DNA from 4 places in the Bradyrhizobium cedriense genome. Region 1 is predicted to be linked to each of the others. Evidence: predicted binding sites of a transcription regulator. Region 1 holds the regulator's gene; each other region holds the start of a gene.

Region 1 (7,802 bases):
TTCGATCTCGCCGGCGAGCGCCCCGATCTCGTCGTCAAGATGAGCTGGGTTCTCATCCGCGAGGACGGCGAGTGGAAGATCGTCAATCATCACGCCTCGTCGCAGGCGCCGCTGATCTGACGCACTTAGCTGCGCACGGCATCGTCATCTGGGCGGTGGAAACGAACGTGGGATTGGTGAGTTGGCTCGGATCCAAACAAAGGATCCCGCCATGCAGAACATCGCAGAGCATATGGAAGTCATCGGCGCCGATGGCGTCCATGTCGGCACCGTCGATCGCGTCGAGGGCAACCGCATCAAGCTGACCAAGAAGGACAGCGGCGAGGGCAGCCACAAGGGCCACCATCATTTCATCGACAAGAGCCTCGTTGCCGACGTCGAGGGCAACAAGGTCCGATTGTCGGCCAAGGCCTCGGTCGCGGTGACCATGGAAGAGGAAAAGTAGGGCGCCGCGCCGCCTGTTCCTGATCTGTACCGCTATTCGCGCAGTCGCACGTTCCGGTAGCCTCCGCACCCGTCGCGTATCGTAAGGTGCAGGTGAATGGCGGAGTCGGGGCGGCCAGCACGCTCCCAGGGAGTTGCCGGGACGTGGCCGGTCGGCCGCGCCGCACCCGCTGGCGGCTTCGCCTCGGCGGGCTCCGGCGTTTGGCCGGCAATCGCCGAAACGCTCCGACAATGGACCCGTGCCGAAGCCGGTCCTGGCCGGCTGTTGCCCTGGGTGCCGGTCGCATCCGGCGGTGGCATTGCGCTCTATTTCGCCGCCGATCATGAGCCGGTGCTCTGGGTCGTCGCCGCGACGGCGGCCGTGCTCGCGCTTGGCGCGGCGCTGTTGCGGCGGAGCCGGCTGTTTGCTCCAGCGATCATGATCGCAGCGGTCGCAGCCGGGTTTGCCGTGGCGACCTGGAAGACGGCGCGCATCGCCCATCCGGTGCTGGCCAAGCCGCTCTATGCGGTGTCGCTGTCGGGCTACGTGGAAGCGCGTGACATCCGCGAGCGCACGGATCGTTTTGTGCTGCGCGTCAGTGCCATGGAGGCGCAGCGTAGCGACGTCAGGCTCGAACGCGTACGGCTTTCGGTGCGCAAGGGGACTGCGCCGGAGGTCGGCAGCTTCGTGCAATTGAAGGCACGGCTGCTACCGCCGATCTCGCCTGTGCGCCCCGGCAGCTATGATTTCTCGCGGGACATGTTCTTCCAGGGCATCGGCGCTTCCGGCTTCGTGATGGGGGCCATCACGGCGTCGACGCCGCCGGATGCCGCGGGCCTGCGGCTGCGCTACGCCGCATTCATGCAGGGGCTGCGCGACGCGATCGACGCGCGCGTCCGTTCGACGCTCGAGGGCGACAATCGCGCGATTGCGACGGCGCTGCTCACCGGGCGGCGCGATGCCATCTCCGCGCCCGTCAACGACGCCATGTTCGTCTCAGGGCTCGGCCATGTGCTGTCGATCTCCGGCTATCACATGGCGGTCGTCGCCGGTGTCGTGTTCTTCGCGGTGCGCGCGCTGCTGGCGTTGATCCCCGGACTGGCGGCCGGCTTTGCCATCAAGAAATGGTCGGCGGCTGCTGCGCTGGTGGCGGCCGCATTCTATCTGCTGCTGTCAGGCGCGGAGGTCGCGACGCAGAGATCGTTCTTCATGACCGCGGTGGTGCTGATCGCCGTGATGGTGGACCGCCGTGCCATCACCTTCCGCACGCTGGCGGTGGCCGCGCTGATCGTGCTTGCGGTCGCGCCCGAAGCGCTGGTTCATCCGAGCTTTCAGATGTCGTTTGCGGCAACGCTCGGGCTGGTGGCGCTGGTGCAGATCGGCATGCCGAACCTTCTCGCATCGCCCGATCATTCCGCAACTGCGCGGATCGCGCTGTGGGGCGGCCGGGAGATCGCGATACTGTTCCTGGCCTCGCTGATCGCCGGGCTTGCGACCACGCCATACGCCGCCTTCCACTTCCATCGCGTCACGCCATACGGCGTGCTCGCCAATCTCGGTGCGATGCCGGTAGTCTCGGCGCTGGTGATGCCGGCGGGACTGCTGGGATTGATCGCCGCGCCCTTCGGGCTCGACGGCGTGTTCTGGTGGCTGATGGGTATGGGGATCGAGTGGATGGTTGCGGTCTCGCGCTGGGTGGCGGCTCTGCCGGGTGCAGTCGGCCGCATTCCGGCGTTCGGGATCGCGCCGCTGATCGCGGCCAGCCTCGGCATCATCGCGATGGGTCTGTTGCGCACGCCCTTGCGCTGGTGCGGGGTCCTGGTGCTGCTGGCAGCGATCCTCTGGGGGCTGTCGGTGCGGCAGCCCGACATCCTGATTGCCGGGGATGGCCAGAGCGTTGCGGTGCGGAGTGGGGATGGGCGCCTGCATGTGATGCGTGCGAGCAAGGACGGCTTCCTGCTGAAGGAGTGGTTAGCTGCCGACGCCGATCCGCGCGATGCCGCCAACGCCTCGTTGGCGAGCGGTGTGTCGTGTGACGAGTCCGGTTGCGTCACTCCGCTCGCAGACGGGCGGCTGGTCGCGCTGTCCTTGCGTATCGATGCGCTGGCGGACGATTGCAGCCGCGCCGCGCTGGTGGTGACGGCGTGGCCCGCGCCGCCGGATTGCGCGGCGATGGTGGTCGATCGGCCGCGTCTCGCCAGTCAGGGCGCGCTGGCCCTGACGCAGAGCGGTGGCGGATTCTCGGTTAAGGCGGTGAGGACGCGGGGCGCGAGCCGCCCCTGGCTGCCGGCCGGTGCCGGCGATGGGGATTTCGGCGGCAGCCTTGCGCCGAGGACGGCAGTGTCCCGCAACCGGGACGCAACACCGTCAGAGACGGACTTGCAGGCTGACGATTGAGAACGGATATGGTGGCGGTCCGATGGCACTCCGTCGGACGCAAATCGGACCATCTCGCCGGCCTCGGCCGGCGATGGCATTTCGATCCTGGCCCTCGACCGTTGGCCGGGGCGATGACGTCAGCCGATCGGCTGGCGCGTGATCGTCGGCCGCGTGCCGGCGACGATTTGCGGCTTGTGCTCGCGCTCGCCAACCGTCTGGGTCACCGGCAATTGCAGCACGGTCGCGCGCTGGCCTTCGACGAGCTGTGTCACAAGCACGTACTTGCCGTCGGGGAATTCGATCGCGTCATGGTGGCGATCGGGAATGTGCGGGTCGATCTTGCCGAACTTGCCGACACGGGAGTTGACGGTGCGTGTCCAGATCCAGCGGTTGTCATAACGAACGTTGTCGGCGAAAGCGAGCTCCGTTCCCGGCAGCAGGCAGACCGCGACGGAGAGATCGGCTTCGGAGGCGAAGCCGCGCGTCGAGGTGCCGCGGAAGGTTGTCGTGACGATGGTCTCGCCGACCTCGGCGGGGCGCGTCGCGACGGCATGCAGGCTGTAGTCACACATCGGGTGCTCCTCATGCGAAGATGAGGACCCGCACCTCTTTCTGAGGCGCAGGCCTCTATCAGGTGGAAGCACGCAACGCTCTGCTTGGTTATGGGCAAATCTGCGGCTGCGTCCGCAAGCCGCGATCACATTATCTTTCCCTAATCCAATAGGAACAAAGCTCGCCTCCGTGCATTCAGGAGCCGCGTTCTTGGCGTTCGCGCTCGCAGCGCGAATATTGCCAGCTCGATTGCGAGGGCCGCGGCTGCACTCGGGGCACTGAGAATTTGGCCGCCGGCCGCAGTGGCCTTGCAGACATCTTACAGACATGGCGACGCATTCGTGCAGCAGCGGTGTGCGACGCTGATGCCGCGACCAGCGGCAGCACGACTGCTCATGGCCGGTCCGGCACGCGGTCATTCCTTGAACCGAAAGGCCGCAAAGCAATGCTGCTTCGTGCGGTGAGCCGAGCATGTCGCGCCGGAAGAGGGGCCGGACAATCTGTGCAGAACCAGAAAGACCATCCGGCCGGGGCGGAGACTCATCCGCTCCAAAGCAGTTGAGCGGCTGGATCCGCTCAGTACTTCCGGTAAAGCCCGATCAGCTTGCCCTGAATCTTCACCCGGTTCGGCGGAAGAATCCGGACTTCATAGGCTGAATTGGCGGGCTCGAGCGCAATGGAGGCGCCGCGCCGGCGGAAGCGCTTGAGCGTGGCCTCCTCGTCGTCGATCAGCGCCACCACGATGTCTCCGGTATCGGCACTCTCGTTGCGCTGGATCAGCGCCATGTCACCGTCGAGGATGCCGGCCTCCACCATCGAGTCGCCGCGCACTTCGAGTGCGTAGTGCTCGCCCGAGCCGAGCATGTCGGGCGGTACGCTGATGGTGTGGCTGCGGGTCTGCAACGCCTCGATCGGCGTGCCGGCCGCGATGCGGCCCATCACGGGCACAGCGACCGGACGCTCGCCCTCGTCCGCGGGCGGGCTGGAGCTCGCGCGTATCTTGCCGAGATTGCCCTCGATGACGCTCGGCGTGAAGCCGCGGCGACTGCCGGCGGCGGCCTGGAGCTCGGGCAGCTTGATAACCTCGATGGCGCGAGCGCGGTTGGGCAGGCGGCGGATGAAGCCGCGCTCCTCGAGCGCAGTGATCAGGCGATGGATGCCTGACTTGGAGCGCAGGTCGAGCGCATCCTTCATCTCATCGAAGGACGGCGGCACGCCGCTCTCCTTCAGACGTTCGCTGATGAACCGCAGAAGCTCGTATTGTTTGCGCGTCAACATCTCGACCAAAGTCCCCCGGTTGATGTCGTTCGATTCCGAGACGAGGAGTTCAGCGATAAGCTGCTACACGTTCGAAACAAATCATGAACGGACACTATATGTTCGATATGTGTTCCGCAACTGCTTAATTTATAGTGAACAGAGCGAAGCTCGCGCGACGCGTGTGGCCGTGTCGCTCAGCCGGGCAGGCGCAGCACCTCACAGGCCGTGCCGGCGTCGGCCCTTGGCGCGAACGGTGCGCGTACGAGAAGTACCTGTGCCGCAGCCAGATTCGCAAGCAGGGAGGAGTCCTGATGGCTGACGGGAATCACGACGAGCGTGCCGTCGCCGCGCGGCTCGAGGCGCGCACGCAGATAATCCTCGCGCTGGTCGTTGGCGCCGAGATCGCTGCCGAGCACCGCGCGCTCGCGGTGATGATGAATCACTGAACGGCCCGACAGCGCGCGAATCAGCGGCACCAAGAACAGGAAGGCGCACACGTAGGATGACACGGGATTGCCCGGCAGACCGATCACGCGCATCGCGCCGAGCCGGCCATGCATCATCGGCTTGCCCGGTCGCATCGCGATCTTCCAGAACGCCATCGCGATGCCTTCGTCTCGTAGCGCCTGCTGGACCAGATCATGATCGCCGACCGAGGCGCCGCCAGTCGTGACCAGGATGTCGGCGCCGCTCTCGCGGGCTCGACGGATGCCGGCCTTGGTGGCCTCCAGCGTATCGGCGGCAATGCCGAGGTCGATGGTCTCGGCGCCCTCGCTGCGGGCGAGCGCGTGCAGGGCGTAGCCGTTGGAGTAGACGATCTGGCCGTGGCTTGGCGCGGTGCCCGGCATCACCAGTTCGTCGCCGGTGGCAAGGATCGCGACCTTTGGGCGGCGGCAGACGGCAAGCTCGGGGTGATTCATGGCGGCCGCAAGCGCAAGATCGCGCTCGGTGAGGCGGGTTCCCTTGCGCAGGAGGACGTCGCCCTCGCGGAAGTCAACGCCGGCGGTGCGGATGTGCCGGCCCATGATCGCGGCTTCCTTGATCGTGACGCGGTTGCCCTCGGCGACCGTGTCCTCCTGGATCACGACGGTATCCGCGCCGTCGGGAATGATGCCGCCGGTGAAAATCCGCACAGCCTCGCCGGCACCGACCGATCCCGCAAATGGCCGGCCTGCCGCAATCTCGCCGATGACCGTCAGCCGGGAATCGATCCTCGCCGCATCGGCCGCGCGCACGGCATAGCCGTCCATCGCCGACATCGCCTGCGGCGGCTGGGTGCGCCGCGCTGCGACGTCGCGGGCGAGCACGCGGTGGAAGGCTGCGTCGAGAGCGACCATCTCTTCCGGCAGCGGCTCTGCACCCGCCAGCACCGCGGCAAGCGCGTCGGAAACGGGCATCAGGGCCAAAGATGAAATCTCCTGCTGGGCTGGCTCGGGCAAACTGGCAGCGAGAGTTCTAGCCGAGTGCCCGCCCAGAGGCAAAATGCGCCGACGCAGGACGATTCATCCTGCGTCCTGACACTTGCATCGGCGGATGCAGTTCAAATGCGCCGCGGCATGATCCGGAACGCGATACAGACTGGTACGAGGATGGCCACGGCGAGCACGAGGAGAACGAGCGCCACGACCAGCATCGGTCAACTCCGCGTCTGCTCGCCCGGAGTGATGTCGGGAGCTTTTGGGCTCTGATCCTTGTCCGGCAGAGGATCGGCCTGGGATTTCAGGTCGGCGGCCTTGCTGATCAATTTGGCGGAGAGGCGCGAATCCGACGTCGTTCTGGCGAATTCGAGAAGCAGAGAGGCCTGTTTTGTGAGGTAGGATTTGCCGAGCACGAGAATGAATCCGATGTAGAAGTCCCAACCGACTCTTAGAGTCCGGAAGAGGTATTCCGTTCCCGGAACTTCGTACAAAAATGCACAAACTGAGTTGGTTCCTCATCGGAGCCCGTTAAGTTCCCCGAACCGGACCTCAGGATCCTTGCGGTCAAATTCCCAAGGACAGCAACGCGCTGCCGACGTCACGCGGCGAGGTCACATGCACGGCGGTCAATCCGCGCGCCCGTGCGCCTTCGACGTTCTCGGCCAGATCGTCGAAGAACACAATGCGCTCCGCGGGGACGCCGATCGCCGCCACGACGTGGTCGAAGGCCTCCGCATCAGGTTTGCGCAGACCGATGCTGGACGACAGGTAAACCTCGCGGAAGTGGCTCAGCAGGTCGGCGTACTCCCTGGAGAAATAATCCACGTGCGGCCGATTGGTGTTGGAGAAGGCATAAAGCGGCATCTGCTTTGCCGCGCGCGGCAACAGCTCGGCGATGTCGGGCATCTCGCCTGCGAAGATCGCATTCCAGCCCTCCAGGAACTGCGCATCCGAAATTCCGATGCCGAGTGAGGCGCGCAGCGAGGCGAAGTATTCCTCATCGCTGATCCTGCCGACCTCGTGCAGCCGGTAGGCCTCATCACGCACATAGCGCGCGACGATGGCTTCCGGCTCGCAGCCGGCATGCCCTGCCCAGCAGGCGATCGCCTTGGAGAAATCGATGTCGAGCACCACGCGCCCGAGGTCGAACAGAAGCGCGTCCGCGCTGCCGGGAGAGAGGGAGGTCATCGTGTCCTTTTCACTTCAGTATCGATAAGGATCGTGGTCGAACAGCGGGAAGGCGCTGAACACGCTCGGCGGGTTGGTTGCCGTTGCCGGATGCAAGCAGGATGAATTGACCTCGGCGAACGAGGTGGCCCCCAGGAGGCCGAGGCAGCGCAGCACTTCGTCCTCCAGCAGTTCCAGCATTCGCACCACGCCGGCTTCGCCCGCCGCCGCCAACGCCCAGCACTGCAGCCGGCCGATGCCGACGATGTCGGCGCCCGCGGCGATCGCCTTGACGATGTCGGTGCCGCGGCAGAACCCGCCATCGACCATGATCTTGGCCCGGCCCTTCACCGCTTCGACGATCTCGGGAAGCACATGCATGGCGCCGAGCCCGTGATCGAGCTGACGGCCGCCATGGTTGGAGACGTAGATCCATTCGACGCCGTGATCGACCGCGATCTCGGCGTCTTCTGCGGTGGCGATGCCCTTGAGGATCAGCGGAATCTTGAACTTGTCCTTGATCATCTTCACGGTCCGCCATTCCAGGCCCTTCTGGTAGTCGCCACCGGTGGCGCGCAGCCGGCTTTCGCGAACATAGCGCT
Region 2 (7,802 bases), on a different contig from region 1:
GAGTGCCGTCGAGACCTGGCGCGAACTGCCCGGCGGCGACATCGAGTTCACCATGCGGCGGCTGCCCAGCGCGGACTGACGCGGGCCCGGTCCGGCAGGCTTCGTTAATCGAAGGTTTCGGCAACGATCCTGATCCGGAACACCGGCACCTTGGCCTCGTCCAGCAGCTCCATGTGCCATTCGGAATTTTCCTGGAGCTTGCGGGCGATGCCGGCCGTCATGGCGGCGCAGACACTGGTCATCTCCTTCCAGGCGGCATGGCGATCGGCAAATTCCGTCGCCTGCTCGGCGCAGCCGGAATAAGGGCCGTTGCGGATTCTAAAGAAATAGAGCGGCATGACTGGTACCGATCGCGCATGATGCCTCGCCCCCCAAGGCCCTGGGAGCGCGCAGTCCAATCCCAAACCATCGTCAGATCAATTCCGGGCGGCTACGGACACTCCGCATGACCCTGCCCCCCGCAGGACGCTGCGACAGGGCGCGCGAGCTCCGTGGTTCTCCGACCATGAACAGAGTTCCTGAATTCCATATCGATCCGGGCGCCAAGCGGGGCGTACCGCTCCCCAAGGAGTTCCGGAGTCCTCCAGGTGACGGCATGTGCCTTGCTTGGCTTGACGGCAGCAAGCAACCTTGGACGCCTCATGCTCGGCATTCCCCGCCGCTACGCTCATTTCGTCTTCGGCATCATCCAGTCCGGACTGACCTCGCTGATCGCGGCGGGAATCGCCAGCTTCCCCGCCGCAAGCGCGATGATCTTCGTTCGGCACTGGATGGTATCGTGGCTGATCGCATGGGCCGCGATGGTGCCCGTCGTGCTGCTGGCGGCGCCCGCCATCCGCGTCTTCTCGCTGCGCCTGACGCAGGAGGAGAGGGACCCGCGAGCCGGCCGGCAGGCATGAAAAGCGGGGCAGGGGCTGCAGTGCTGGGCTGCACACCTATCGGCAGCAATAGGCCGCGATAGCAGGGCCGCAGACTGGCCCCGCACCCGTCCCAATTTCGACATGCGCTCGCACAATTGCGGACACACCCGTCGGCAAGATTTTGTCCGTTCGGCGCGGCCATGGGGGAAACGTGGCTCGCCGAAAACGGGGTAGCATCATGGATAACGTAGAGCGGTCATTTGCCGCCGCGACGGCGGCTGGCTTCGTGGTGCTGGTGATCGGCTTGGTGCTGCTGGCGCTGCTGTAGAGGCGTGCGCATGCCGGGACGGCGGCCGTGCTTTCTGACGCATGGCGGCGCTCGCACTCCAAAACTGCAAAACAACCCCATGCACAGTAGGCCACTTTGCAATTCCCGTGATTTTCCAATGGGTTGCAAGAGGTATTTGGATACCCAAAACGTCGCGGACCTTCTTCGCGGTCCATTCACCTGACATTTAATGCCTGATCGGTCGGCGGTCGCTCCGGCCAAGGGACGGGCGGGCTGCTGCGCGCCGAGAATCGCTCGCGCGTCTCCGGAACGAGGCTCAGTGGATCTTGGCCTCGTTCAGGGGAAGATGGAGCTCTGCGGCCCGTTCTGCACGGTCCTTCCTGCGGAACTCGTTCTCGTGGCGCTCGAACTTCACCATCTCCTCGTGCGCCGCTTCGAGCAGGCGATTGCGCCTGATGGCGCCGTGCATGTGTTCCGTCATGACTGAAGTCCCAGAGTTGCGGTCCCATCCTGGAGAAGGCCGGAGACCCCGAAAAGGTTCGGTGCAGCAGGCTTGCGAGATCATGACCGCGCGCCGGACGCGCGTCTTTGATGCGCGTCATCCTTCGTGCTTGGGACGAGGATCCCGGCAGATGCCCGGCTATTTCGGAGGCTGAAGCCCGGGCGATTTGACCCAGTCGTGCAGATGATTGGCGACGTCGGCCTGGCGAGCCTTCTTGAGCAGAGCGTCTCGCTCGGGACCAGGCGGAAGGTTGGAGGCCTGCTGCCGGACCTGCTTTACCCATGCGGAAAGCCGGTCTTGAAGCGTCAGCTGCTGCTTGAAACGTCGCCGCTTGAACATGGCGCTCTCCATGCGAGGAAGGCGGAAGCGCAGGAACGGCGTTCTCGTCACCGATAGCAGCCACGGTCCGTGCGGAGATGATCCATTAGGATCCATAAATGGATCCGCGTCTGTTCAGTTGTGCACGGAATCCAGGACCGACGACGACGGGGAATTCATCCCAGCACGCCGGAGCCTAAGATGGATGGCCGCAATCGTCGCACGAGGCCGGAATTTCGCTGCCGTCCTGATCAAGGCACATTCTGCCGGATGGGATGGTGCAAATTTTTAGGGCAGCCGATTCACATTTGTTGTGGCAACAATTCTTAAACCGGGAAAAAGTGGCATTCCGGGGCTGGCTAAGCGATTTCAGTTCGGAATAATTGAAACCCGGAAAGCATGAGGGGCCGTTGTCTCGGAACAGCGGCCCTTTGCTTTGGGACCCGCGGAAGGGAATCGGGACAACTGAACTTTGCCGTTATCGTCACCTGGTGCAGGTCGAGGGCCGGACTTCCCCCTTAAAGAACATATTGCGAACCTAGAACAAATGGGGTACATTGCTTTTATCGCCGAGCTGCCTCGCCAATTGTTTGTCCCTCACGCGAATCCTCGCCATAAGGAGCACGACCCAATGTCCGCAACTGCCCTGCGTATCGTCGAAGGATCTTCCATGGACAAGAGTAAAGCTCTGGCCGCAGCGCTCTCCCAGATCGAGCGCCAGTTCGGCAAGGGCTCGGTGATGAAGCTGGGCAAGAACGACCGTTCCATGGACATCGAGGCGGTGTCGTCCGGCTCGCTCGGGCTCGACATCGCGCTCGGCATCGGCGGTCTGCCCAGGGGGCGCATCGTCGAGATCTATGGGCCGGAATCCTCGGGCAAGACCACGCTGGCACTGCATACGGTGGCGGAAGCGCAGAAGAAGGGCGGCATCTGCGCGTTCATCGATGCCGAGCACGCGCTCGACCCGGTCTATGCCCGCAAGCTCGGTGTCAACATCGACGAACTCCTGATCTCCCAGCCGGACACCGGCGAGCAGGCGCTGGAGATCTGCGACACGCTGGTGCGCTCCGGCGCGGTCGACGTGCTGGTGGTCGATTCGGTTGCGGCCCTGGTGCCGAAGGCCGAACTCGAGGGCGAGATGGGCGATGCGCTGCCGGGCTTGCAGGCCCGCCTGATGAGCCAGGCGCTGCGCAAGCTCACGGCCTCCATCAACAAGTCCAACACCATGGTGATCTTCATCAACCAGATCCGCATGAAGATCGGCGTGATGTACGGTTCGCCCGAGACCACCACCGGCGGCAACGCGCTGAAGTTCTACGCTTCGGTCCGTCTCGACATTCGCCGCATCGGCGCGATCAAGGAGCGCGACGAAGTGGTCGGCAACACCACGCGCGTCAAGGTGGTGAAGAACAAGCTGGCGCCGCCCTTCAAGCAGGTCGAGTTCGACATCATGTACGGCGAGGGCGTCTCCAAGATGGGCGAGATCCTCGATCTCGGCGTCAAGGCCGGCATCGTCGAGAAGTCTGGCGCCTGGTTCTCCTATGACAGCCAGCGTCTCGGTCAGGGCCGCGAGAATTCCAAGGCGTTCCTGAAGGCCAATCCCGACATGACCGCCAAGATCGAGACGGCGATCCGCCAGAACTCCGGCCTGATCGCCGAGCAGATCCTGGCCGGCACGCCCGAGCGCGACGCCGACGGCGAGGAGCCGACGGAGGAGTAAGGCTTAACGCGAAGGCTTTTCGCGAGGAGCGGGCGCTGAGGACGTTGAGTTGCCGACGTCGTCAGTGCCCGTTTCGTTTTGGGCTGTCGTGATCGGGTGATGCGATGAAGCTCTGATCCTGACCAGTTCGTCCGGAGTTGGGCTCGCCAAACCGGGATTGGCCGAAAGCTGTGGCGTTGGGATCGCGAAAGCCGGTTGTTGATTGCGCCTTAGGTCCAGATTCGTAGGGTGGATTGGCCGAAGGCGTAGTCTTCCACTGTTCGTCTCTGCGGACGCAGACGTGGTGGGTCACGCCGGCGGACTGCGCTTCGCGCCGCCGCCAGCTCCCCCCTTTGCGAACCTTTACTCCGCCGCTTCCGCGTAATCGCTCACCGGCGGACACGAGCATACCAGGTTGCGGTCGCCGTAGACGTTGTCGACGCGTCCCACCGGGCTCCAATATTTGTCGGTGCGTGAGGTGCCCGCGGGGAAGCAGCCCTCGCTGCGGCTATAGGCGCGCTTCCAATCATCGTCCGCGATGTCGTGCACGGTGTGGGGGGCGTGGCGCAGCGGCGAGGCTTCGATCTTGAAGCGGCCGGCCTCGACTTCGGCGATCTCCTTCCGGATCGCGATCATGGCGTCGCAGAAGCGGTCGAGCTCGGCCTTGGATTCCGACTCGGTCGGCTCGATCATCAGCGTGCCCGGCACCGGGAAGCTCATGGTGGGCGCGTGGAAGCCGTAGTCGATCAGCCGCTTGGCGATGTCGTCGACGGTGACGCCGGACGTGGTCTTGAGCGCGCGCGGATCGACGATGCACTCGTGTGCGACGCGACCCCGGGCGTTCTTGTAGAGCACCGGGAAGTGCGGATCGAGCCTTGCTGCGATGTAGTTGGCGTTGAGGATCGCAATCTCGGTGGCGCGCTTCAATCCTTCGCCGCCCATCATCAGGATGTAGATGTAGGAGATGGTCAGGATCGACGCCGAGCCGAATGGCGCAGCCGAAACCGGTCCGACCGGGGCATCCGCCTTCGTTGCCGGATGGCGATTTTCAGGATGACTTGGCAGGAACGGCGCGAGATGCGCCTTGACGCCGATCGGGCCCATGCCGGGGCCGCCGCCGCCATGGGGGATGCAGAAGGTCTTGTGCAGGTTGAGATGGCTGACGTCGGCGCCGTAATCGCCAGGCCTGCTAAGGCCGACCTGCGCGTTCAGGTTGGCACCGTCGAGATACACCTGGCCGCCATGGCCATGCACGATGTCGCAGATCTCGCGGATATGCTCCTCGAACACGCCGTGGGTCGAGGGATAGGTGATCATGATCGCGGCGAGATCGTTGGAATGCTTTTCCGCCTTGGCACGGAGGTCGTTGACGTCGACGTCGCCGTTCTTCTCGCAGGCGACCACCACCACCTCCATGCCGACCATTGCGGCCGAGGCCGGGTTGGTGCCATGGGCGGAGGAGGGAATCAGGCAGATCTTGCGATGCGCCTCGCCGCGCGCGACATGATAGCCGCGGATCGCGAGCAGCCCGGCATATTCGCCTTGCGCGCCGGAATTCGGCTGCAGCGAGATGGCGTCATAGCCGGTGATGTCGCACAGCCATTTTTCCAGACGCGCGAACAGCGCGTGATAGCCGGCGGCCTGCTCGCGCGGGACGAACGGATGCAGTGAGGCGAATTCCGGCCAGGTCAGTGGCATCATCTCGGTGGTCGCGTTCAGCTTCATGGTGCAGGAGCCGAGCGGGATCATGGCACGGTCGAGCGCGAGATCGCGATCGCTGAGCTTGCGCATGTAGCGCAGCATCTCGGTCTCCGAGCGATGCGCGTGGAACACCGGATGGGTGAGGAACGGCGTGGTGCGCTTCAGCGTCTCCGGCAGCGCCTCGCGCGTCTCGGCGTCGATTTCGGCATAGGCGAGCGTGCCGCCGAAGGCGCGCCAGACGGCTTCCACCGTCGCAGGCGTGGTAGCCTCGTCGAGTGCGATGCGCAGCGCCGTGTCGCTGACGCCGAGATTGATCCGTTCGGCCGCGGCGCGCGCAACGATCTCGGCGCGCTTGGCCCCGGCATCGATGCTGAGCGTGTCGAAGAAGCTTTCGGACCGCGGCGCAAAGCCGAGCTTGCGCAGGCCGCTCGCGAGTACGGCGGTGCGGCGATGCACGTTGCGCGCGATCTGCGAGAGTCCCTCGGGTCCGTGATAGACCGCATACATCGAGGCGATCACGGCGAGCAGCACCTGCGCGGTGCAGATGTTGGAGGTCGCCTTCTCGCGGCGGATGTGCTGCTCGCGGGTCTGGAGCGCAAGCCGGTAGGCCGGCATCCCGCGGGAATCGACGGAGAGGCCGACGATGCGGCCGGGCAGCGAGCGCTTGAGCGCATCGCGCACGGCCATATAGGCCGCGTGCGGCCCGCCATAGCCCATTGGCACGCCGAAGCGCTGCGCCGATCCGATCGCGATGTCGGCGCCGAGCTCGCCCGGCGAGGCGAGCAGCGTCAGCGCCAGCAGGTCCGCCGCGACGATCGCGAGCGCGCCCTTGGCCTTCAGCGCCGCGATCGCGGGCCTGAGATCGCGCAATGCGCCGGAAGAACCCGGATACTGCAGCAGGGCGCCGAGCACGTCTGCCTGGCCGAGATCGGTGAGGGGGTCGCCGACGATCAGCTCCCAGCCCAGCGGCTCGGCGCGGGTGCGCATCACGGCAAGCGTCTGCGGATGCACGTCCTTGTCGACGAAGAAGGCCTTCGCCTTGACCTGCGAGTGCCGCTCCGCCAGCGCCATGGCTTCGGCCGCCGCGGTGGCTTCGTCGAGCAGTGAGGCGTTGGCGACGTCGAGCCCGGTGAGGTCGCAGATCATGGTCTGGAAGTTGAGCAGCGCCTCCAGCCGGCCCTGGCTGATCTCGGGCTGGTAGGGCGTGTAGGCCGTGTACCAGGCCGGGTTCTCGAGGATGTTGCGCTGGATCACCGCGGGCAGGATGGTGCCGGAATAGCCTTGGCCGATCAGCGAGGTGAAGACCTGGTTCTGACGCGCGAGCTCGGCCATGTGCGCGATCGCCTCGGTTTCGCCGAGCGGCTTGCCGAGGTCGAGCGGAGCGGCCTGCCGGATCGAGGCCGGCAGCGTCTCGTCCATGAGCGTGTCGACGCTTTTCGCGCCGACGGTTTCGAGCATAGCGGTGACATCGCGCGCCGAGGGGCCGATGTGGCGGCGGACGAAAGAGGCGGCGTTGTCGCCGTTGGATTTGCGGTGCGCGGTCATCATGGGTCCTCGCTTTAGGAGTTGCTGTCATGCCCCGCGAAGGCGGGGCATCCAGTAAACGCCGCCGCCAGTGCTCGAAACGAGAGGCCGCGGCGTACTGGATCATCCGCCTTCGCGGATGATGACAGTGAGTATGTTGAGACGGCTCGGCTCATATCCTCACGCCGTATGCGCTTTGTAGGCGGCTTCATCCATGAGGCCGCCGAGTTCGCTCTTGTCGGCAATCTTGATCTTGAAGAACCACGCCGCACCCTGCGCATCCGAATTGACCCGCGCCGGCTCGGCGGCGAGCGCCTCGTTGGCCTCCAGTACCTCACCTGTGACTGGCGCGTAGACGTCGGAGGCGGCCTTCACGGATTCGACGACGGCGGCGGCTTCCGACTTCTTCAGCGAACGGCCGACCTTGGGCAATTCGACGAACACGACGTCGCCGAGCTGCTGCTGGGCGTAATCGGTGATGCCGACGGTGGCGACGTCGCCGTCGATCGCGAGCCATTCATGGTCGGAGGTGTACAGCGTCGTGGTCATTGTCTTGTCCTCAGCGTTTGTAGGTGTTTTTCACGAAGGGCATGGCGGCGACTGCGAGCGGCAGTCGCTGGCCGCGCACCTCGGCGAAGAGCTTCGTGCCGAGCGCGCTCAGGTTCGTGGGCACGTAGCCCATCGCGACCGGCGCGTTCAGGCTCGGGCCGAAACCGCCCGAGGTGACCTTTCCGATCGGCTCGCCGGCGGATGCGTCCGCAAACAGCGGCGCGCCCTCGCGCACCGGCGCGCGGCCTTCGGCACGCAGGCCGACGCGGCGGCGGGACGCGCCGTTATCGAAATGCGCGAGGATCTTCTCGGCGCCGGGAAAACCGCCGGCCCGCATCCCGCCGCTGCGGCGGCTCTTCT
Region 3 (7,802 bases), 110 kb from region 1:
CAAGCGCTCGTCGACCGCGGCTTGCGCGGGCTTGAGCGCGTCGAGGGAAGGGTAGGGCACCTCATTCTTCCAGGCGGCCGGGCCCAGCCATCCGCCCTCCAGCGCATCAACATAGAAGAGGTCAATGACATGGATGTGGTTTAGCGTGCGCTGCAGACTTGGAAAGAACCCGGTCCGCTCGGTTTCGAAATCAATCTGGGGCAGAGCAGCGCAAGCCGTGAGCAGCCGATGGTTTGCCCAGGCATTATTGTAGGCGAACGCGCGAAAGGTTTGCACAAGTCCGGCAGGCAAAGCTCATTCTCCGTCAGACATGTGCGTCGGCACATTCCGGGCGCGGAACCTACTCCGCCGCCTCGCTCGCCGCGCGCCGCCGCTTCGGCTTCCGCGCCTTCTCCAGCACCGGAGCCAGGAACTTCCCCGTATAGCTCCTTGGCGCCTTCGCGATGTCCTCGGGCGGGCCCCAGGCGACGATCTCGCCGCCGCCGTCGCCGCCTTCGGGGCCGAGGTCGATGACCCAGTCGGCGGTCTTGATGACTTCGAGATTGTGCTCGATGACGACGACCGTGTTGCCCTGCGCGACCAGCTCGTGGAGCACTTCCAGCAGCTTCTTGACGTCGTGGAAGTGCAGGCCCGTGGTGGGCTCGTCCAGGATGTAGAGCGTGCGGCCGGTGGCGCGCTTGGACAGCTCCTTTGCGAGCTTGACGCGCTGGGCTTCGCCGCCCGACAGCGTCGTCGCCTGCTGGCCGACATGGATGTAGTCGAGGCCGACGCGATGCAGGGTCTGAAACGTCTCGCGCACGCGCGGCACCGCCTTGAAGAATTCGGCGGCTTCCTCGACGGTCATGTCGAGCACGTCGGCGATGCTCTTGCCCTTGAACAGGACTTCGAGCGTCTCGCGGTTGTAGCGCTTGCCCTTGCAGACGTCGCAGGTGACGTAGACGTCGGGCAGGAAGTGCATCTCGATCTTGATGACGCCGTCGCCCTGGCACGCCTCGCAGCGGCCGCCCTTCACGTTGAAGGAGAAGCGGCCCGGCTCGTAGCCGCGCGCCTTGGACTCGGGCAGGCCCGCAAACCATTCGCGGATCGGCGTGAAGGCGCCGGTATAGGTGGCGGGGTTGGAGCGCGGGGTGCGGCCGATCGGCGACTGGTCGATGTCGATGATCTTGTCGATATGCTCCAGGCCCTCGATGCGGTCGTGGGGCGCGGCGCCTTCGCTGGCGTTGTTGAGCTTGCGGGCGATGGCGCGATAGAGCGTGTCGATCAGCAGCGTCGACTTGCCGCCGCCGGAGACGCCGGTGACGCAGGTGAACAGGCCGAGCGGAATTTCAGCGGTGACGTTCTTGAGGTTATTGCCGCGCGCGTTCACCACCTTGATGGTGCGGCGATGGTTCGGCGGACGCCGCTCCGGCACCTCGACCTCGAGCTCGCCGGTGAGGTATTTGCCGGTGAGCGATTTCGGGTTGCGCATGATCTCGGCGGGCGCGCCTTCGGCGACGATGTTGCCGCCATGCATGCCAGCGCCGGGGCCGATGTCGAGAACGTAGTCGGCGAGGAGGATGGCGTCCTCGTCATGCTCGACCACGATCACGGTGTTGCCGAGGTCGCGCAGCCGCTTCAGCGTGTCGAGCAGGCGGGCGTTGTCGCGCTGATGCAGGCCGATCGAGGGCTCGTCCAGCACGTAGAGCACGCCCGTCAGGCCCGAGCCGATCTGCGAGGCCAGGCGAATGCGCTGGCTCTCGCCGCCGGACAGCGTGCCTGAGGAGCGGGACAGCGTGAGATAGTTGAGGCCGACGTCGAGCAGGAAGGTCAGGCGTTCGCGAATCTCTTTCAGGATGCGGCCGGCGATCTCGTTCTGCTGCTTGTTCAGCGCATCAGGCACTCCTTCGAACCACTCGCCGGCCTTCTTGACCGACAGCTCCGAGATCTCGCCGATATGCTTGCCGCCGACCTTGACGCAGAGCGCCTCGGGCTTGAGGCGAAAGCCCTTGCAGCCCTCGCAGGGCACGTCGTGGAAATATTTCGAAAGCTCCTCGCGCGCCCACTCGCTCTCGGTCTCGCGGTAGCGGCGGTTGATGTTGGTGATGACGCCTTCGAACGGCTTCTTGGTGTCGTAGGAGCGCACCCCGTCCTCGTAGGAGAACTTGATCTCGTCCTCGCCGGAGCCATAGAGGATCGCGTTTTGCGTCTTCTTCGGCAGATCCTTCCACTTGGTGTCGAGCGTGAACTTGTAGTGCTTGCCGAGCGCGGTCAGCGTCTGCACGTAATAGGGCGACGACGATTTGGCCCAGGGCGCGATCGCGCCCTTGCGCAGCGTCAGGTCCTTCTCGGGGATGACGAGGTCCTCGTCGACATGCTGCTCGACGCCGAGGCCGCCGCAGGCCGGGCAGGCGCCATAGGGGTTGTTGAACGAGAACAGGCGCGGCTCGATCTCCGGGATCGTGAAGCCCGAGACCGGACAGGCGAACTTTTCCGAGAATAGGATGCGTTCGGGGCCGCTCTTGTCGTGGATCTTCGCAGTCTTCTTTTTCTCTTTCTCTTCCGCAGGTGCGGCGGCCGGCGCATCGGCGAACTCGACCACGGCGAGTCCCTCGGCCAGTTTCAGCGCGGTCTCGAAACTTTCGGCGAGGCGCTGGCCGATGTCGGCGCGCACGACGATGCGATCGACCACGACGTCGATGTCGTGCGGGAATTTCTTGTCGAGTGTCGGCGCCTCCGCGAGCTCATGGAAGGTGCCGTCGATCTTGACGCGCTGGAAGCCCTTCTTGAGCCATTCGGCGAGTTCCTTGCGGTACTCGCCCTTGCGGCCGCGCACGACCGGCGCGAGCAGATAGAGGCGGGTGCCCTCAGGCAGCGCCAGCACGCGGTCGACCATCTGCGAAACGGTCTGGCTTTCGATCGGCAGGCCCGTGGCCGGCGAATAGGGCACGCCGACACGCGCCCAGAGCAGGCGCATATAGTCGTAGATCTCAGTGACGGTGCCGACGGTCGAGCGCGGGTTCTTCGAGGTCGTCTTCTGCTCGATCGAGATCGCCGGCGACAGGCCATCGATCTGGTCCACGTCGGGCTTCTGCATCATCTCCAGGAACTGGCGGGCATAGGCCGATAGCGATTCGACGTAGCGGCGCTGGCCCTCGGCGTAGATGGTGTCGAAGGCGAGCGAGGATTTGCCGGAGCCGGAGAGGCCGGTGAACACCACCAGCTTGTCGCGGGGAATCTCGACGTCGATGTTCTTGAGGTTGTGCTCGCGTGCGCCGCGGATCGTGATTGCGCGCAGGCTGGAGCCCGCGTTTAGGTGTTGGCGCTTGGCCTTGATCACTTCGTCCATCCCGCTGGTCCCTTGGGAATCCATGAGCGCGCGACCGCGCCAATGCAAAAAGGCGCGCTTCGCCCCGAACCGGGATCGGCGCCGATGGGTATGTCAGCGAACGTAGGAAGAACGGGAGCGGATTTCCAGTGGCACTTGCGAATCGTCAACCGATTGTTGGCGCGCTGGCGGCACCTGGCAGCAGCAACTGCCACGGAACTACGGAACGTCCCCTGAAAAACAAAAAGGCCGGCGCGAGGCCGGCCTTTCGTGACGATACGACGTCAGCAGCAATCAGTACTTCGCGACGACCGGGCCGCCGAAGTGATAGTTCACGCCGACCTGCACGGTGTGGAGGTTGAGCGTGCCGGTGTTCACCGGAGCGCCGAGGCCCGAGAAGTAGGTCTCGCCGCCGAGGCTGCGATAGAGGTATTCGCCCTTGACCGACCACTGCGGAGCGAAGAAAGCCTCGACACCCGCGCCGACGGTCCAGCCCGAATGCCACTTGCTCTCGGAGACCGTTGCGCCGAGCGCGGTGACGGCGACCTTGTTGTCGATCCAGGCGTAGCCGCCGGTGCCGTAGAACAGAACCTGATTGACGGCCCAGCCGATGCGGCCGCGGACGGTGCCGAGCGCTTCGGTCTTGGACGACACGGTGACGCCGAGAGCGGTCGCCGAGGCGCTGACGTCAGCCCACGCACCATCAGCCTCGATGCCGAACACGACGTTGCCGGCCTGCCAGTTGTAGCCGGCCGTGCCGCCGACGAAGCCACCCTGCATCTTCGGGTCACCCGAAGAGGCTTCCCAGGCGCCGCCGCCGACGATACCGAGATAGAACCCGGTCCAGTTGTAGATGGCAGCGGCCGGAGCAACCGGCGCCTTGGTGTAGGGGCGCGCTGCGAGGTCAGCGGCCGAAGCCGGAGCAGCGAGAGCGAACAAACAGGCCGAAGCCAGCAAAACCTTTTTCATCTTCAACTTACCCAGTCCCAGTTTCTGTTGTTGCCTTCCGTGACGAAAGGAAGCGGACTCAACGGCCCAACTGACACGCTGTCTACACCACCAAAGCTGCAAGTTGTGTCACCGAAAAGCCACAACGGTGGCAAAAGGTGATGGTTACTGACTCATTGCCCCCCACAATCTCCGCCAGACAGGAAAGGCCGGCGCGAGGCCGGCCCTTGATCTCCGAACGATATCAGCGCGGTATCAGTACCTCGCGATGAGCGGGCCGCCCCAGCGATAGTTCACCCGGATGAGGCCGATATCGACGTCCTGACTGATGCGCTCGGAGCGTGTAACAACCCCGAGCGGGGCAATGCCGAAATTGCCGGATCCGGTGAAGTTGATCGTCCGATTGCCGAGGAAGATGTGATTGTATTCGAAGCCGACTGACCAGTTCGGCGCGAATCCGAACTCGACGCCGGCGCCTACGGTGGCGCCCCAACGGGCTTCGTTGGCCCGGTCGAATTCGAGACCGGTGCCGAGATCGTGGCTCCGGTAGCGATCCCCGACGACAGCGCCGCCGCCCTTCACGTAGAGCAGGACGTTATTCCAGGCGTAGCCGACCTGGCCCGTGAGCAGTCCGAAAGCGTTGATGTTCGAGCTCTGTCGCAGCCCCGTGCCGAAGAGCGCCGTGCTGATGTTGTCGCCGGAGAAGTCGGCCCAGTTGCCCTGGCCTTCGAGGCCGAACACCCAATTGGTCGACTGCCAGCGATAGCCCACCTGGCCGCCGACCGTGCCGCCGGTCGCATTGTGGCAGCCTTCACCCACCAGAACCCCGGACACCGGCGTCACGAAGTCCCAGCACTTGTGGCTCGTGCCGCCGCCGCCGTTGATACCGATGTAGAAGCCGCTCCAGTCGTAGATGGCGGCCACCATCGGAGCGGGAGCCTTGGTGTAGGGACGCGCAGCGAGATCCGCTGCGCTTGCAGGGGCCGAGAGGCCCAACGCCATTGCACTGATTGCGCCAAACAGAATCTTATTCATTGCAGTCTCCCCAGTTTCGTCCGCTTCTCGTCCCCGAAGCGGCTGATCAGGCGCGACGCCCATATGAACCAATTCCATGGTAACTTTAGCCCCAGGAATGGGCTGAATCCGTCTCCGAAATGCCACACTCGCGAAACGATTGAACGGCTGCAACTTGCTGAAGGTGAAGCAGTTTTCGCCGTTCAGGGGAACCCGGGAAAGTTCCGTCGACGGTTGCCGTTCACCGATGAGGCTCTATCTCCAATTCAAATCAGGCCACTGCAAACTTAGGCCACTAGCGTCGGAGACAGGCCAGCGCCCGCCGCTGATGAGGAACAAATCTGGAACAAAGTCGCGCCCGGTGCTATATATGGGGATAACCTGGGCGGTGGCGGGCTGATCGGTGCCCGCAAGCGTATAGGGTCGCCTCAACAGGGCGCAGAGGGACGCGGGCAGCGGCACTCGCCCTCTTGAAATCAGTGGCATTCGGAGCGGAGAGCGGCGATGGCGGGAAGCGTCAACAAGGTCATTCTGGTTGGAAATCTCGGCAAGGATCCTGAAATCCGCCGCACCCAGGACGGGCGGCCGATCGCGAATTTGAGCATCGCCACCTCGGAGACCTGGCGCGACAAGAACAGCGGCGAGCGCAAGGAGAAGACCGAGTGGCATCGCGTCGTGATCTTCAATGAAGGGCTCTGCAAGGTCGCCGAACAGTACCTGAAGAAGGGTGCCAAGGTTTACATCGAGGGCGCGCTGCAGACCCGCAAATGGACCGACCAGAGCGGCGTCGAGAAGTACTCTACCGAAGTCGTGCTCCAGGGCTTCAACTCGACGCTGACGATGCTCGACGGCCGCGGCGGCGGCGGAGGAGGCGGCAGCTTCGGCGACGAGCCGGGCGGCGATTTCGGCTCCTCCGGTCCCGTCAGCAGCGCGCCGCGCCGTCCCGTTGCCGCCGGCGGCGGCCGCAACAGCGACATGGACGACGATATCCCGTTCTGAGAACGCGGACCGCGGCCCGGGGCTTATTGCCCAATCGGGCTGCACCTGGCGTGCCGTGTCAGCAATTCTGTTAATCGGTGGGGCGGGCTCGGGTTGTTCCGGCCCGCTTCATGTTTGAGGTGAGCCAGGTTGCGCCGTAGCAAGACAGGCTGACGGGGGCCGCTCGCGGGCCGGTTTCCGAGCCTTGCGAGGCCGTTTTGGCAAGCCGGTTCCGGCCCTCTCGGAAGCAATGCTTGCAACGACCTAAGTTATTGGAAGAATAGGCAGAAAAATCGCTTGCCCTGATCTGCGCGAGGGTGGTTATGAGGACCCCGATGCGCTATATGATTCCCAGATAAAACCTCACCGGATTTCCCCTTGGCTGACGACGACAAGCCCGGCGACCAGCCGGCGCAACCCTCGGACATTCGCCCCGTCTCCATCTTCGAGGAGATGAAGAAGTCCTATCTCGACTACGCCATGAGCGTGATCGTGGCGCGGGCGCTGCCTGATGCCCGCGACGGTCTGAAGCCGGTGCACCGCCGCATCCTGTTCTCGATGAACGAGCAGGGGCACACACCCGACAAGAAGTACGTCAAGTCCGCCCGCGTGGTCGGCGACGTCATCGGTAAGTATCACCCGCACGGCGACCAGTCGATCTACGACGCCATGGTCCGCATGGCGCAGGACTTCTCGATGCGCGTGCCGCTGATCGACGGCCAGGGCAATTTCGGTTCGGTCGACGGCGATCCCCCGGCCGCATATCGTTACACCGAAGCGCGCCTGACGAAGGCGGCGCTGGCTCTGCTGGCCGACATCGACAAGGACACCGTCGACTTTCAGCCGAACTACGACAACAACGAGACCGAGCCATCGGTCTTGCCGGCCAAGTTCCCGAACCTTCTCGTCAACGGCGCGGGCGGCATCGCGGTCGGCATGGCGACCAACATCCCGCCGCACAATCTCGGCGAGGTCATCGACGCCTGCGTCGCTCTGATCGACAACCCCGCGCTCACCATCGACGAACTCATCAACATCGTGCCGGGACCGGATTTCCCGACCGGCGGCGTCATTCTCGGGCGCGCGGGCATCCGCGCCGCCTATCATCTCGGCCGCGGCTCGATCGTCATGCGCGGCAAGGTCGCGATCGAGACCATCCGCAAGGAGCGCGAGGCGATCATCATCACCGAGATTCCCTACCAGGTGAACAAGGCGACGATGGTCGAGCGCATCGCCGAACTGGTGAAGGAAAAGAAGATCGAGGGCATCGGCGACCTGCGCGATGAATCCGACCGCGACGGCTACCGCGTCGTCATCGAATTGAAGCGGGACGCTGTGCCGGACGTGGTGCTGAACCAGCTGTACCGGTTCACGCCGCTGCAGACGAGCTTCGGCGTCAACATGGTGGCGCTCGACAGCGGTCGTCCGCGGATCATGCATCTGAAGGACCTGCTGGCGATCTTCGTCGACTTCCGTGAGCGGGTCGTCACGCGGCGCACCAAGTACCTGCTCGCCAAGGCGCGCGATCGGGCGCATATCCTCGTCGGTCTCGCGATCG
Region 4 (7,802 bases), on a different contig from region 1:
GCAATAGGCCTCGTTGGCAAAGGTGATGCGGCCCTCGTTGTCGCGCAGCACGATCAGGTCGCCCTGCTGCTCGTACAGACTGCGGGCGCGCTCTTCGGCTTCCTTCAGCTCCCAATTGCGGTCGATCAGCGCCTCGTTGTGGGCGGCAAGCGTCCGCAGTCGCTTGTTGACGAAGCGCAGCCGCATGCTCAGCGTCGCAAGGCCGAGACAGGCGAGCGCGAACAGGAAGCTCGCACCGATCGCAAACGCATTCGGATCGTAGCCGGAATTCTCGGAACGGCTGCCGGAGACGAAACCATAGGCGGCGCCGAACGTCGCCGAGAAGATCATGAAGGAGCGGATCGCGAAGGCCAGCCTGGGATGCTGCCGCCTGAAGCGACGCATGCGCACCTTGATCCGGAACGTCCGACCCATCGCCACCGATCCCGACCTCTTGCTGCAAAACCTGTGATCGCCGCGTCCGACGATGTCGCGTCGACCTTGCGAACAGTTTGCGACTTGGAGGTCGCCTCCAAACAGGGTTGACGGGATGTTAACGGCTCAGAGCGAGGCGGCCTGGAGATGACGGTGGCCGCCGCGGGCGCCGACGATCAGCGCCGCCGCCTCGCGCTGCGAGAACGTCTTCGAGCGCACATAGATGCGGTAATCCGCCGGTCCCTCGCTGGAGAGATAGATCACCTGGCCGCCATCGACGGGCTCAGCCGCAATCGAGACAAGACGCCGCGACGGATTGGCCTGGCAGGAGTCCGCCTCGGAGCCGAGGCCGTCGTCCACCACGGTGAAGTCCGCTGTATCTGCGTTGTCGGTGATCTGGACCCGCACCGTGGCCTGCGCGGGATCGTCGGTGAAGGCGACATGCACGCCCGCGGTCCAGAACAGGGATGTGAGTTCGACGGATGTCTCGCCCAGCGCGATGCAGGGCTGTGAGACCGATCCGATCTCGGCGCGGGCAAACACCGCAGCCGCCAACAGGGGAACAGCCGAGGCCAAGATATTCAAACGCAACATGACGCTCTACTCGCCGGGCCCTTGGGAACTCACAACCGAAACTCGCGGGCCTTATGGTTTGCAGAGCGTAAAGGAAACTCGTTACCGCCAGGTTGATGCGCGGAATGATCAGGCCATCTGGCGCACATCCTCCGCGAGCGCGCGGTAGGACAGGGCTTCTGCGAGATGCAGGCGACCGATCTTGCCGGCGTGATCGAGGTCGGCCAGGGTGCGCGCCACCCGCAGCACGCGGTGATAGCCGCGCGCCGACAGCCGCATGGTCTCGGCGGCATCCCGCAGCAGCTTTTGGCCTTGCGCATCCGGCTTTGCGATCTCCTCCAGCACCGAGGCGGGCGCCTCCGCATTGGTGCGAATGTGGGGCAAGCCTGCATCAGCATAGCGCGCGAGCTGGATGTCGCGCGCCGCGGCCACGCGTGCGGCGACCTCGGCCGAGCCCTCGGCGGGCGGCGGCAGGATCAGGTCCGCCGCGGTCACGGCCGGTACCTCAATGCGCAGATCGATGCGGTCCATCAGGGGACCGGAAATGCGCGCCTGGTAGTCGCCGGTGCAGCGATCGATGCGGCCGCGTTTGCAGGCATAGCCGGGCTCGAACGCATTGCCGCAGCGGCAGGGATTCATGGCGGCGACCAGCATGAAGCGGGCAGGATAGGTGACGCGGTGATTGGCGCGCGACACCGCCACCTCGCCGTTTTCCAGGGGCTGACGCAGCGAATCCAGCACGCGCGGATCGAACTCCGGCAGCTCGTCGAGGAACAGCACGCCTTGATGCGCCAGCGAAATCTCGCCGGGCTTGGCGCGCATGCCGCCACCCGTCAGCGCGGCCATGCTGGCGGAATGATGCGGCGAGCGGAACGGCCGCCGCGCCGTCAGCGCGCCGCCTTCGATCTCGCCCGCCACCGACGCGATCATCGAGACCTCGAGCAGCTCGCCCGGCGACAGCGGCGGCAGGATCGAGGGCAGCCGTGCCGCCAGCATCGACTTGCCGGCGCCGGGCGCGCCGATCATCAGGAGGTGATGGCCGCCGGCGGCCGCGATCTCCAGCGCGCGCTTGGCGCTTTCCTGGCCTTTGATGTCGCGCAGGTCGAGCGTGGAGGCGGCGGCCTCATGCACCTTCGGCGAGGGCCGCGACAGCACCTGCGTGCCCTTGAAATGGTTGGCGATCTGGATCAGCGAACTCGCGGCGATGATCTGGATGTCCGGGCTCGCCCACGCCGCCTCGGAGCCGCAAGAGGCCGGGCAGATCAGCCCTTCCTCGCGCGCATTGGCGCCGATCGCGGCGGGAAGAACGCCGGCCACCGGAGCGATTGAGCCGTCTAGGCCGAGCTCGCCGAGAACGGTGAAGCCGGCCAGCGCATCCGGCGGGATCGCGCCGATCGCCGCCATCAGCCCGAGCGCGATCGGCAGGTCGTAATGGCTGCCTTCCTTCGGCAGGTCGGCCGGTGCCAGATTGACGATGATCCGCCGCGCCGGCAGGGCCAGTCCCGAGGCGATCAGCGCCGAGCGCACCCGCTCGCGCGCCTCGGATACTGCCTTGTCCGGCAGGCCGACGATGGCGAAGGCCGGCAGGCCAGGGGCGACCTGCACCTGCACGTCGACCGCGCGGGCCTCGATCCCCTCAAAGGCGACGGTAGAAACCCGCTGAACCATGCTCAAACCAGCCTGCCCCTTTCGCGCAATTAGGGGTAGCAGAGCGCGGTCGCTTGCGCAAGAACAATACGGGAACATTCCCCGGCACCGGCGCAAGTCCTAACCAGTCGTAAACGTGACGCGAAGACTACGTCTCGAATGCCGGCTTCTGTCCTCAGCACATTCCAACGAATGTTCGCTACTCCTGAGGCTGCGGGATGGGCCGTAGTCTAACAGTGAAGTAACAAGATGCTTGCAAATCGCCGGAGAAGCGAACGTCGGGTGTGCAGCCGGCTCGCCAAGATACATTTTGGCGCGGGGTCGCTGCCGCGGGATTGCACGATCACGGATATTTCGGACGGAGGCGTGAAGGTGGTCGCCGAATTCCTGGAAGTGCCGCCGCAATTCACCATCATCTTCGCGCCGGACTATTCCCGCCAATGCCGCCTGCGCTGGCGCATCGGCTGCGAGTTCGGCGCCGAATTCGTCGATTAGAACATGATCCGGAAAGCCTGGAGCGGCTTCCCCGGCGGGATCATGCTCAAACGGTAGAGCGACCCCCGCTGCTTAACGGGACTTTAGCGTTAATCGGTAAGCATCGCTGATCAGTTGCCGAGTGATCAGAGTATGTCCAAGCGTTCGCCCCTCGCCTTGCCGGCGAGATTCCTGCTTCCCGCACTTCTGGTGCTTGGCCTTGGCGGCTGCCAGACCGCCGGCATCGACGATGTGACCGGCGCGCTTGGCATCAAGTCGGAACCGGCCGGCAGGGCCGATACCAGGGCCGATACCAGGCCTGACATGGACGCGCTTCGCGAGCGCTATCGCGCCAAGCCCGGCGATCCCGGCGTTGTGCTGGCCTATGGCAAGGCGCTGCGCGAGACCGGTCAGCGCGCCCAGGCGGTCGCGGTGATGGAGCAGGCCGTGCTCGCCCATCCCAGCAACAAGGCGCTGCTCGCCGGCTATGGCCGCGCGCTCGCCGACAACGGCAATTTCCAGCAGGCCTTCGACGTCCTCAGCCGCGCGCATTCGCCGGAAGATCCGGATTGGCGCATCCTGTCGGCGCAGGGCGCGGCGCTCGACCAGCTCGGCCGCAACGAGGAAGCACAGCAATATTACGCCGCGGCGTTGAAGATCGCGCCCGACGAGCCGCAGGTGCTGTCCAATCTCGGCCTGTCCTACATGCTCCAGAACAATCTGCCGCGCGCCGAGGAAACCCTGCGCCGCGCGCATGAGCGCAATCAAGCCGATTCCCGCGTGCGCGCCAATCTCGCGCTCGTGCTCGGCCTGGAGGGAAAGCAGACCGAAGCCGAGGCCATCGTGAGGGCCGATCTGCCGCCTGATCAGGCGGCGGCAAAGGTCACGGCGCTGCGGCAGTTGGTGTCGAAAAAGCAGCAACGCGCGGACAAGTAGCCCGACCGTGTTCGATTGATTCCTGTTTGACGCGTTCTCCGGAGTCGAGCCGGATCCACTCAGCTCGAAAACGCCGTCAGCCCTACGACGCCTTGCGATGCGGGGCCGAGCTGCGCCCCGATCTGCCCTTCAGCTTCTTCAGCAGCGGCTCGAGCAGCGAACGCTTCGGCTTCTTCACCTCGCCGCGGCCGGCGAGGCGGTTCGCCATGCTCTGGAACAGAAGGGTGGTGCGGTGGGTCCTGGAGACCTCCGCGATCATCTGGCCGTTGTTGGCGGCGGTCGAGAACAGCTTCGAATCGAACGGGATCACCGCGATCGGCTGGCTCTCCATGGTCTTGGCGAACGACTTGACGTCAATCTCCGCGCGCTTGTGCATGCCGACCTGGTTGATGCAGTACAGCGGCGGGCGATCATTGGGGCGTGCCGCTTTCAGCACGGTCAGCATGTTCTTGGTGTTGCGCAAGTTCGCGAGATCGGGCTCGGCCACGATCACGATGTCGTCGGCGTTGACCAGCGCGCGCCGCGTCCAGCCGGACCATTGATGGGGAACGTCGAGCACGATGCAGGGCGTGGTCATGCGCAGCGTGTCGAACACCGCGTCGAAGGCTTCGGCGCCGAAATCGTAGACGCGGTCGAGCGTGGCGGGCGCCGCCAGCAGGCTGAGGCGCTCGGTGCATTTTGCGAGCAGGCGCTCCATCAGCGCCGTGTCCGGCCTGTCCTGCGACAACACCGCATTCGCGATTCCCTGCACCGGATCCTGGTTGTAGTCGAGGCCCGCCGTGCCGAAGGCGAGGTCGAGATCGATCACGACGGAGTCGAGTGCGAGGTCGCGGGCGATGGTCCATGCTAGATTGTGCGCGACGGTGGATGCACCGACGCCGCCCTTGGCGCCGACCACCGCGATGACGCGGCCGGTGATGATGGCCTCGGAGGCCGAGAACAGGCTGCAGATCGAGCGGACGACGTCGAGGGTCTCGACCGGCCCGACCACGTAGTCGTTGACGCCGCGGCGTACCAGCTCACGATAGGGTGCGGTGTCGTTGGGGCTGCCGATCACGACCACGCGGGTGCCGGGATCACAGACGCCGGCGAGATCGTCGAGGCCTTCGAGAAGGTCGCGCGTGCCGTCGGACTCGATGACGATCACGTTCGGCGTCGGCATCGTTTCATAGACCTCGATCGCCGCGGCGAGGCCGCCTTCCTTGGCGGTGAGGTGGGCCTTGGCGAGCCGGCGATCCTGGCCCGCCGCGGTCATCGCGGCAAGCGTCTGCTCGGTCTCGCAAAAGGCTTGCACCGAAATGCGAGGGACAGGCGCAATGTGTTCCTCGGGGTGCCGCGGATCGTCCGCGTCTTCGTCGTGGAGAGCTGTCATCTGCCGGTGTCGCTGAGTTTGGCCTTGTCGGATTCGGGAGAGGGCGTCGCGACCGGCGTGCCCTTGCGGTAACGGTCGAACGCGATATTGCGCCGGGCGGTGTAGGAGGGCGTCTCGGCGCGTGGCTGCTCGAGGTCGGCCGGGTTGTCGATCATCGCCGCGAGATTGCGCTGGCTGGCGCAGCCCAGATTGAAATAAGGCCGGTTCTCGCTGTAGCCGGGGTCCAGGATGGAGGGGCCGACGTCTTCCGGCCAGAGCCCGCAGGGACCGGCGACTGCCGCGATCTTCGAATAACTGACGCGGATGGTGGGGAGCAGCCCGGGATCCTCGGGGCGATAGGGATGCTGGACGATGGCACGCGACGGCACGCCGCCGGACGTGAGCACCGACCGGATCTCCTGATAGGTCGCAGCAGCCGCGCGCGAATTGGCGGTGTCGACGGGCACGTCGACGACGACGGAGCCGGTGCCCTCGTGCCCCCAGTCCCGTGCGATGCCCGCGACGTCAGAATGCTGTGCGGCCGAGAGGCCGCCTCTCGCTTTGCCGACGAAGATGACGATCGACTTCTTGCCTTCCTGCACCGCGATCGGGTGGCGCTGGCGATAGTCGGTCGGCACCGTCTGGGTGACGATCTCCGTGGTGTTGCAGGCGCCGAGCATGACGGACAGGCCCGTCAGTGCCAGCGCGATCCGCAGCTTGCGACGTCGATCGGCCGATGTGTTCGTCATCGCCTGGTCCCCTCTTGCCCCGTTTCTTGCTCCGGTCCCCAAACCGTTCGTCTCAGTCGATGATGAAGCCGAAATCACCGGGCGTGCCGCTGATCGGATCGACGCGGCGCGCGATGCCGTAGAGGCGGTTCATGCGCCCAAGCAGCGCGGTCTGCGCATCCGAGGCCGGCGCGAAGCCGTCGTCGGGCCGCGACAATTCCTTCTGGGCCACCGCGCGCACCACATAGGGCGTCACGATCACCATCAGCTCGGTCTCGTTGTTGACGAAGTCGCGGCTGCGGAACAGCGCACCGATGATCGGCACCTGGTCAACGCCGGGCAGGCCGTTGATCGCCTGCTTGGTCTGCTGCTGGATCAGGCCGGCCATTGCCATCGAACCGCCCGAAGGGATTTCCAGCGTCGTCTCGGCGCGGCGGGTCTGGATCGAGGGGATGGTGATCGAGTTGTTCGTTGTCGCGGACACCGCCTGCGTCAACGTGATCGAGTTCGTGTTCGACAGCTCCGACACCTCGGTCATCACGCGCAGGCTGATGCGGCCCTCGCTGAGCACGACCGGGGTGAAGTTCAGGGAGATGCCGAACTTCTTGTAGGTGACCTGGGTGGCACAGGAGCGGGTGACCGGATCGCAGGTATAGCCTGCGGGGATCGGGAACTCGCCGCCGGCAACGAACGTGGCGGATTCGCCGGAGATCGCGGTCAGGCTGGGCTCGGCCAGCGTGCGCATGACACCGGCACTTTCCATCGCCCGCATCGTGGCGCTGACGGTGGCGACGCCATTGGAGAGGCCGGCGACGCCGAGTCCGTTGCTGCCGACGATTGGCCCGCCAGAGACCGAGAACGGGTTGGAGTTGTTGAAATTCACCACAGCCGTGCCGGCGTTCAGGCTGGCGCTGAGATCGACGCCCAGCTGCTTGACGATGTCGCGGCGGACTTCGCCGACCACGACCTTGAGCATCACCTGGTCGCGGCCGCGCACCACGATGTTGTTGACGACCTTGTCCGAGCCGCCGACGAGCTTTGCGGCGACGTCGCCGGCCTGCTGCGCTTCGACCGGGCTCGATACCGAGCCGGTCAGCATCACGCTGTCGCCGACGCCTTCGATCTGCACGCCCGGCAAGGACTGGCGCAGCGCCGCGCGCATGCCGTTGAGATCGCGCTTCACGGCGATGTCGTAGGAGGCAACCTGCTGGCCGTCGGCGGTGAAGAACACGACGTTGGTCTGGCCGACTTGGCCGCCGATGATATAGGCACGCTGGGACGAGCGGATCACCGCGTTGGCGATCTTGGGATCGGCCACGAGCACGTCCTTGACCTCGCGCGGCAGGTCGATCACGACGGACTTGCCGACGCCGAGCGACAGGAAGCGCGTCCTCGCCGGTGCGATCGTCGCGACCGGCGACACGCCGAGGTCCGGCGCCTGTATCGGCGCCTGGTCGCCGACCGGCGCGTCCGCAGCGCTGACGACGTCGGAGGCCGCGAGCAGCCCCAGCATCGACAGCGTCCCCGCCAAGAACGAGCGCGCGCGCTTCCCCCGAATGCGCAGGCCCGTCCGATCACCCCCGTAGTTCATGCTGTCCCCATCACTTCTGTGACGTCAGTTGCCGTGCCTGCACGCCATAACGGATCACGTTCACGCCGCCCGAACGCTTGATCGCCTG

Evidence for each region. The regulator LexA, encoded in region 1, represses DNA repair genes until DNA is damaged. The targets are predictions, from matches to a motif close to TGTTCNNNNTGTGTTCNG.
Region 2: the regulator LexA is predicted to act here: its motif matches at 2,491-2,508, upstream of recA (recombinase RecA).
Region 3: the regulator LexA is predicted to act here: its motif matches at 3,422-3,439, upstream of uvrA (excinuclease ABC subunit UvrA).
Region 4: the regulator LexA is predicted to act here: its motif matches at 2,715-2,732, upstream of ACYCVF_RS17175 (YifB family Mg chelatase-like AAA ATPase).

The regions. Positions count from the first base shown of each region.
Region 1 is NZ_JBTSWB010000008.1:228,990-236,791, reverse strand. Features, by position in the region: gene ACYCVF_RS28980 (YybH family protein) at 1-120, shown strand, start outside; gene ACYCVF_RS28975 (DUF2171 domain-containing protein) at 212-445, shown strand; gene ACYCVF_RS28970 (ComEC/Rec2 family competence protein) at 542-2,821, shown strand; gene ACYCVF_RS28965 (hypothetical protein) at 2,941-3,375, opposite strand; gene lexA (transcriptional repressor LexA) at 3,932-4,633, opposite strand; gene ACYCVF_RS28955 (molybdopterin molybdotransferase MoeA) at 4,810-6,021, opposite strand; gene ACYCVF_RS28950 (hypothetical protein) at 6,252-6,446, opposite strand; gene ACYCVF_RS28945 (HAD family hydrolase) at 6,598-7,221, opposite strand; gene ACYCVF_RS28940 (alpha-hydroxy acid oxidase) at 7,237-7,802, opposite strand, start outside.
Region 2 is NZ_JBTSWB010000001.1:1,176,476-1,184,277, forward strand. Features, by position in the region: gene ACYCVF_RS05525 (hypothetical protein) at 1-79, shown strand, start outside; gene ACYCVF_RS05530 (DUF6894 family protein) at 105-338, opposite strand; gene ACYCVF_RS05535 (DUF2798 domain-containing protein) at 642-899, shown strand; gene ACYCVF_RS05540 (hypothetical protein) at 1,466-1,630, opposite strand; gene ACYCVF_RS05545 (hypothetical protein) at 1,790-1,990, opposite strand; gene recA (recombinase RecA) at 2,601-3,689, shown strand; gene gcvP (aminomethyl-transferring glycine dehydrogenase) at 4,032-6,914, opposite strand; gene gcvH (glycine cleavage system protein GcvH) at 7,074-7,442, opposite strand; gene gcvT (glycine cleavage system aminomethyltransferase GcvT) at 7,453-7,802, opposite strand, start outside.
Region 3 is NZ_JBTSWB010000008.1:121,260-129,061, reverse strand. Features, by position in the region: gene ACYCVF_RS28460 (DinB family protein) at 1-291, opposite strand, end outside; gene uvrA (excinuclease ABC subunit UvrA) at 341-3,325, opposite strand; gene ACYCVF_RS28450 (outer membrane protein) at 3,599-4,273, opposite strand; gene ACYCVF_RS28445 (outer membrane protein) at 4,508-5,287, opposite strand; gene ACYCVF_RS28440 (single-stranded DNA-binding protein) at 5,771-6,265, shown strand; gene gyrA (DNA gyrase subunit A) at 6,623-7,802, shown strand, end outside.
Region 4 is NZ_JBTSWB010000004.1:97,391-105,192, reverse strand. Features, by position in the region: gene ACYCVF_RS17185 (ATP-binding protein) at 1-414, opposite strand, end outside; gene ACYCVF_RS17180 (hypothetical protein) at 541-1,008, opposite strand; gene ACYCVF_RS17175 (YifB family Mg chelatase-like AAA ATPase) at 1,117-2,655, opposite strand; gene ACYCVF_RS17170 (PilZ domain-containing protein) at 2,884-3,129, shown strand; gene ACYCVF_RS17165 (tetratricopeptide repeat protein) at 3,262-4,044, shown strand; gene ACYCVF_RS17160 (AAA family ATPase) at 4,127-5,416, opposite strand; gene ACYCVF_RS17155 (CpaD family pilus assembly protein) at 5,413-6,144, opposite strand; gene ACYCVF_RS17150 (type II and III secretion system protein family protein) at 6,197-7,714, opposite strand; gene cpaB (Flp pilus assembly protein CpaB) at 7,725-7,802, opposite strand, start outside.